One region of the Paenibacillus sp. FSL L8-0435 genome, then DNA from elsewhere that is predicted to be linked to it. Evidence: riboswitches for the same ligand, from Rfam matches in the RefSeq annotation. Region 1 holds a riboswitch; each other region holds the start of a gene.
The links. A riboswitch is a leader RNA that binds a small molecule or an ion and turns the genes downstream of it on or off. The one in region 1 is predicted to bind thiamine pyrophosphate.

Region 2: another riboswitch for thiamine pyrophosphate. It lies ahead of NST33_RS02330 (ABC transporter substrate-binding protein); the one in region 1 lies ahead of NST33_RS04355 (ABC transporter ATP-binding protein).
Region 3: another riboswitch for thiamine pyrophosphate. It lies ahead of thiC (phosphomethylpyrimidine synthase ThiC); the one in region 1 lies ahead of NST33_RS04355 (ABC transporter ATP-binding protein).

The regions. Positions count from the first base shown of each region.
Region 1 covers NZ_CP150185.1:941,733-943,936, forward strand. The annotation lists gene NST33_RS04350 (ABC transporter permease) at 1-35, opposite strand, end outside; gene NST33_RS04355 (ABC transporter ATP-binding protein) at 115-882, opposite strand; TPP riboswitch at 1,044-1,146, opposite strand; gene NST33_RS04360 (radical SAM/SPASM domain-containing protein) at 1,362-2,204, shown strand, end outside.
Region 2 covers NZ_CP150185.1:481,566-483,769, forward strand. The annotation lists gene NST33_RS02330 (ABC transporter substrate-binding protein) at 1-779, opposite strand, end outside; TPP riboswitch at 1,001-1,113, opposite strand; gene NST33_RS02335 (phospholipase D family protein) at 1,660-2,204, shown strand, end outside.
Region 3 covers NZ_CP150185.1:708,257-710,460, reverse strand. The annotation lists gene thiC (phosphomethylpyrimidine synthase ThiC) at 1-1,048, opposite strand, end outside; TPP riboswitch at 1,474-1,587, opposite strand; gene NST33_RS03360 (IclR family transcriptional regulator) at 1,736-2,204, opposite strand, start outside.

The DNA of each region.
Region 1 (2,204 bases):
ACAATCACTTCCCAGACCGCCAGTAATAAGAACATGAGAACAATAAACAAACCATATTGGGAAAACGACCTCGAGAGCCACTTAAAACACCACGTCCAGACGCTAACCTCAGCTCTATCGCTTTGCATGTAATTGTTCCTCCAGTTGTTGTCTCATCTGCACGAGAGCCGGTTGGTAGATCATGTCCGAATGCCTTGGGCGTGGTAAAGGAACCATCATCTCCCGCAACTGCTGACCTTGCCCTCCTGGAGTTAACAGAATGATACGGTCACTTAACAGCAGGGCTTCCTCAATGTCATGTGTAATAAACAGTACGGTTTGGCCAAAGCCCTCCCACAGCTCCAGCAACCAGCGATGCATTTCTCGTTTGGTTAAGGCGTCGAGTGCACCGAAGGGTTCATCCAGCAACATGAGCTGCCCGCCTGTAAGCAAGGTACGAAGCAATGCCACCCGCTGCCGCATGCCGCCGGATAACTCATCTGGATAGGCCTGTTCATAACCCGACAGGCCGAACCTTGCCAACCCAGCTAGAATGTTGGCCCGTAACTTGTCCTTGTCCTGTCGGCCTGGTGCCAACTCGGCAGGCAGCATGCAGTTCTCCATGACGGTTCGCCAGGATAACAGCAGATCTTTCTGCGGCATATAAGCGACTCGTCCGAGCCGTTGTCCTTGCGGTACATCAGCTATATCGATGGTGCCAACGGTTGGCTCATGCAAGCCTGCGAGTAGCTTGAAGAGCGTGCTTTTACCTGATCCGCTGGAGCCGATGAGCGAGACAAATTCTCCTTGTTGAACCTGAAGCGACACATTGGAGAGCACGGGGGAATCCTTTTTTTCGGGAAAAGCAAAGCTTATGTTGTGAATGGTTACATGGTTATTCATCTGATCCTCACCCCCTTGATGTCAGACTGCTGGAATAACAACCACATCTTGCACTCTGCCAAAAGAAACAAAAAAGACCCACCCATTTCCGGAGAAATGAGTGGGTCTGTAAGTTAGATCCGCAGTTTATCTTCACATATACATGATAAAATTCCGCTTACTAAAAGGCCGCTCCACTTCCCTCCGCTGGTATGATCCAGATCAGGTTCAAAGGGTCCGAATAGTCATATTCGTCTCAGCCGTAAGGCTCCCCTAGTGCAAAAGTTCAAGATATGCAGTTATGTGTTCAGCATATATCACTCGAACATGAACTGTAAAGAGGCAGCTTGATGGAATTCTTGAGATGAATTTGGAGTCAGACCTGAACAACTGAACAATTTACCTTGGCTCATGAACCCGATATAATAGGGATGGCGCATATTGGCCGGATCACAAATGCAGGTGGGATTGCTCCCTCCGAAGCAGAATGGGGACCCGAGTTGAAAACGTTCAAAAAAGTATATATTGAGATCACAAGTATCTGCAATCTGGCATGCAGCTTCTGTCCGCAGACACAACGTGCCAAAGGATTCATTGACCCTGAAGTCTTCAACAATATACTGGAACAAGTTAAACCACACACCAATCATATTTATCTACATGTCAAAGGCGAACCCTTGTTGCATCCCAAAATAGATCTGCTGCTTGATTCCGCACATGAGAAGGGACTCAAGGTGAACATTACAACGAATGGTACGCTGCTGCCCAAGACTCAGCATAAATTGCTTGGCAAACCGGCGCTGCGACAGATGAACTTCTCTCTGCACAGCTTCGATGGGCATGAAGGTTCAACTGACCGTGACGGATACCTGAGCAACATTCTGTCTTTTGTACACGAAGCGGTGAAGCACAATGTCATCATCTCATTCCGGCTGTGGAATCTGACGCAGGATAACTTCACGAATGCTCAGATGAATCGAAATCGGGAGACCCTTGAAGTGCTGGAACGTGAGTTCAATCTGGACTTCCGCATTGAGGAGAAAGTGGTTCCAGGCAGCGGGGTCAAAATTGCCCCAAATGTATACCTGAATCAAGACCATGAGTTCCAGTGGCCAAGCCTGGATGCACCTGAAGATGACGGCAAAGGCTTCTGCCATGCATTACGTGGTCAGGCAGCTGTGCTTGTCGATGGAACGGTGGTTCCATGCTGTCTTGATGGTGAGGGTGTCATTAACCTTGGTAATGTGCACGAGAAGTCATTCTCGGAGATTATTGAGGGTGAGCGAGCGAACAATCTGGTATATGGCTTCTCCAAACGTGAAGCTGTGGAAGAGTTGTGTCGA
Region 2 (2,204 bases), 460 kb from region 1:
GTGGCTTTCAAGAATGCTTTCACCAGCTCAGGATCGTTTTGGATCGTCTGCTCGTTCGTTACGAGGACAGGTGTGTAGTAATCTAGTGCTTCTGAATAATCCTTTACATATAACATGTCGATCGGTTCCCCGCGCAGTTCGGCTTCAATACCTGTCCAAGCGTAGAAAATCCACGCGAAATCAATGTCCCGTTTCACTGCGGTGAAAAAGTCGGCATCACCCATGTTAATGTTTTTCACTTTCGATACATCGGCTCCGTCGCCTTCCATAATGGATTGCATCACGGCTTCTTCCACAGGGGAACCCCAACCGCCATAGGTTTTACCTTCAAAATCTTTCGGTGATTTGATATTCCGATCCGCCGGAGCAGCGAACCCGGATGTATTATGCTGAATAACTGCTGCGATGGAGACCAATGGAACACCCTGTGTGCGGGCTTGAGTTACACTCTCCTGATAACTTACGCCAAAAGGCACTTCATTGGAGGCAACCATCGTATCTGCGCCACCGGCACCTGGTTGTACAATCTCCACGTTCAAGCCTTCGGCCTTGTAAAAACCTTGATCTACAGCCGCATACAGGCCGGTATGATTCGTATTTGGTGTCCAATCGAGCACCACTTTAATATCTTTCAGGGCGGCAGTGTCACCTTCGTTGCTGCTTTCCGTATTTGTGTTGCCGTTCTGCCCAGCTGGGGCAGCTTCTTTGCCACCACATGCGGCTACAGTCACCATAAGCACGCATAAGAGCAACAATCCCATCGTTTTACGCCATTTCATTTGTGGTTCTCTCCTTCGGTATGTCCGGCCGATTGGCACGGGGTACTCCTTGGCTTCATATCCAATCATCTTGCATAAATCGACAGATTTATACCAGTTGAGATCTGGATAACGTCACTTTTTTTAGCTCTCTGGCTATATAAAAGAACATTAAAAAAGCGCCCCGTATTCCGGGACGCGTGCAGGCGTTAGAGAGGTGGCGTTCAGCCATAGGGCTGTGCCATTTCGATATACTCCGATTCCTACGCTGGCATGATCCAGATCAGGTCTAAGGGTTAGTATCTTGGTGGGATACACTCTCAGCCGGCCAATTCCGACTCCCCTGGGAAACTATGAAGTTACGGGCATTACTAGGTGTAATTATAGGCCAGCGGGTGGAACGTGTCCAGTCAGGAACTGGATGGGGACACGTATGAACTTATCAAACAGGCCGTTATACATATGTATATCAGCCTGTTTAGATGTGTTATTTTCAATAATTATCGTGGCGAATCATATAAGGAAATCTGGCTGAGTGCAAAAGCATCGGATAGTGGGCCATAGCCTCAGTGCTGAGGATCTGGAAGGTTTTCAACAAAAACTTGGATCAAATCCGATGTTTGATATCTCGTCGCATCAGGGCTGCTTTCCCTATTTCAGTGATCAGCTCTTGATCGATTGACCTTGACCGGAGACGCTTGCTTCATTTAAACAACATAATTTAGATACAAAAGGAGATAGTACTGCTATACAAATAATTACTTTTTACATAAAAATGGGGGCGTACTGAATGATCCTTAAAACCATATTCGCAATTATTCTGTCCTATTGTGTCTACGTTTTTTTCACAGCTTACCTTTTATTTTTGGTTCCGTCTCCATCTACTATTGAAAATACGGATATGCAAAAATTGTTAACCGCAGGAAGTACGACAGATCGCGTACTGCTCTTGGAGGACGGCTTTCAATCCGGTCAGGTGAGAATCCAGACCATTCGAGAGGCAAAAACAAGCATCGACCTGGCTTATTACTCCATCCAAAAAGGAAAAACATCTCAACTCTTTTTTGCTGCTTTATTCGATGCAGCTGATCGGGGTGTTCATGTTCGAATCATTTTAGACGGGATTTTTCACAACATGCGCGGAGAATTGCGTGATATTCCTAATGCCATTGCAGCTCACCCCAATGTGGAGTTAAGGTATTATGAACCACTCAACATAGTTATGCCATGGACATGGCATAACCGTCTGCATGACAAGATCTTTCTTGTCGACAACACATATGGCATCATTGGCGGCCAAAATATTGGTGATAGATACATGGCATTGCAACCCAAAAAAGACTATGTATTCGATCGGGATGTCCTTGTTTACAATCCAAACCATAATACGAACAGCACAGTTGTTGAAATGAAAAAATATATAGATCTGTTATGGGAACATCCATT
Region 3 (2,204 bases), 230 kb from region 1:
TAATCTCGCAGATTTCTTCAAAATGGGTGTACAAAAAATTCTCTTGATGATGCGCCAGACACCATGCTGCCATAATGGACCCGCCCCGAGACACAATGCCTGTCATTCGCTTGGCGGTCATGGGGATATAACGCAGCAGTACACCTGCGTGAATCGTAAAGTAGTCCACGCCCTGCTCTGCCTGCTCAATGAGTGTGTCACGATACAACTCCCAGGTCAGCGCTTCCGCTTCGCCATTCACCTTCTCCAGGGCCTGATACAGCGGCACCGTACCAATCGGCACAGGTGAATTACGGATAATCCATTCCCGGGTGGTATGAATGTTTTTGCCTGTGGACAGATCCATCACCGTATCCGATCCCCAGCGTACCGCCCAAGTCATCTTCTCCACCTCTTCCTCGATGGAGGAAGATACGGCAGAGTTACCTATGTTGGCATTGATCTTCACGTGAAAATGACGACCGATCAACATCGGCTCACTCTCCGGGTGATTGATGTTGGATGGCAGAATAGCTCGTCCACTCGCCAGCTCCTGCCTCACAAATTCCGGTTCCACGCCCTCACGAATGGCGGCAAACTCCATCTCTGCCGTAATGACTCCTTGCCTCGCGTAGTGCATCTGGGTCACACAGCGTCCTGGCTGTGCCCGCAGTGGTTTGCCACGTAATCCGGGATACTCTTCGGCGCCGGCTCTCTTCCCTCCGGGCTTCAGTCCGTTATCCTCCGGTTTAACCGTACGGCCCTGATAAGCTTCGACATCGCCACGCTCTGTGATCCAGCGGGTACGCAGGGCTGGCAGACCTACACGGAAATCCGCATGAAATCCGGGATCGGTCATGGGGCCGCTCGTATCGTAGACACGCAGCGGTTCGTTATGCTCCACCCCTTGGGGAGTATTCGTGTCATGAAGGGCTATCTCACGCTCCGGTACAGCAATGTCCGGCCGTGAGCCCTGAATGTAGACTTTGCGGCTGCCCGGAAAGGGCTGAACCCGTCCGGCCGCGCTTGTTTCCTTTTCCACCTGCTGACCGTTATGTTCCTGTTCCATCGCTTGTTGTCCCGTTTGATTTCCTGCACTCATGTCGCTTGTCTCCTCCTCATTGTTCGTTCGCTTGGTTTTGGGTTGGCATCATCATTAGCTCGCTTACGTACCTGTCCCAAATCATGCGCAATGCAGAGAAGAAAGAGCGATCCTACACCAGACCAGGGGAGACATTATTTATGTACAGTTCACAACAGACCGAAGGCTGCCGCAGATCATGGATCTGTGGTGACTTCTCTCTCATCATCCAAACCCACTTTCGCAGGTTATTGAAAAAGAAGCCCATAGAATCCTCGCTATATCGCCTGTTCACTGTATATAAAAAAGCCGGTCCCCGAAGGAACCGACTTTTAATGTCCATCACCAATAATGCACCTTTATGCGGCTCCTTAACGGAGCCCTACAAGGGTCACATCATGTGGTGGTTGTGGTCATATCGCCGATTACTTCCCTACGCTGGTATGATCCAGATCAGGTGCAAAGGGTCCGGAATCTCATGCGATTCCGTCTCAGTCCGGACAGTTCGGACTCCCCCAGTAACGTTAACAAGTTGCGGCATACACATGCCGCAGTTCATATTCAATGATGCTGGCCCCGCTGGGCCGTCCATAACAGAGTAGCGCAACCGGAACATAAAAACAACCTTTATATTCCAGAACACCAACTCAATTGGAGAAAAACCTTACCTCTACATCAGGATAACATGAGCCCCATCTGCGTAGCAGCTTCCTTTAGCACAGGTGCGTATTCATGCAATGTCTCCTGTGAGAGTCGGCTGACAGGCCCTGAGACCGAGAGTGCGGCTGCAATATTGCCTCTGCGATCCATAATCGGTACCGATACCGCGGCAGCTCCCGGCTCACGTTCCTCATAACTCGTCGCATATCCGTTATCCCGAATGTCTACCATTTGCGCCAAATACACCGCTGGATCGATAAATACCGGCCATTCAGGACCATTCATCAATTCTTCACGATCCTCGTCCGTGGCAAACGCCATCAGGACTTTGCTGGAAGCGCCCACAGACAGCGGCAGTCTAACACCAACGGGAGCAACTCGGCGAATCGCCTGATCACTTTGCACAGCCTGAATCCGAATCCGTTCACTGCCATCACGCAGGTACAGACTCACGGTCTCTCCCAATCGATCTCTCAGTCGCTCC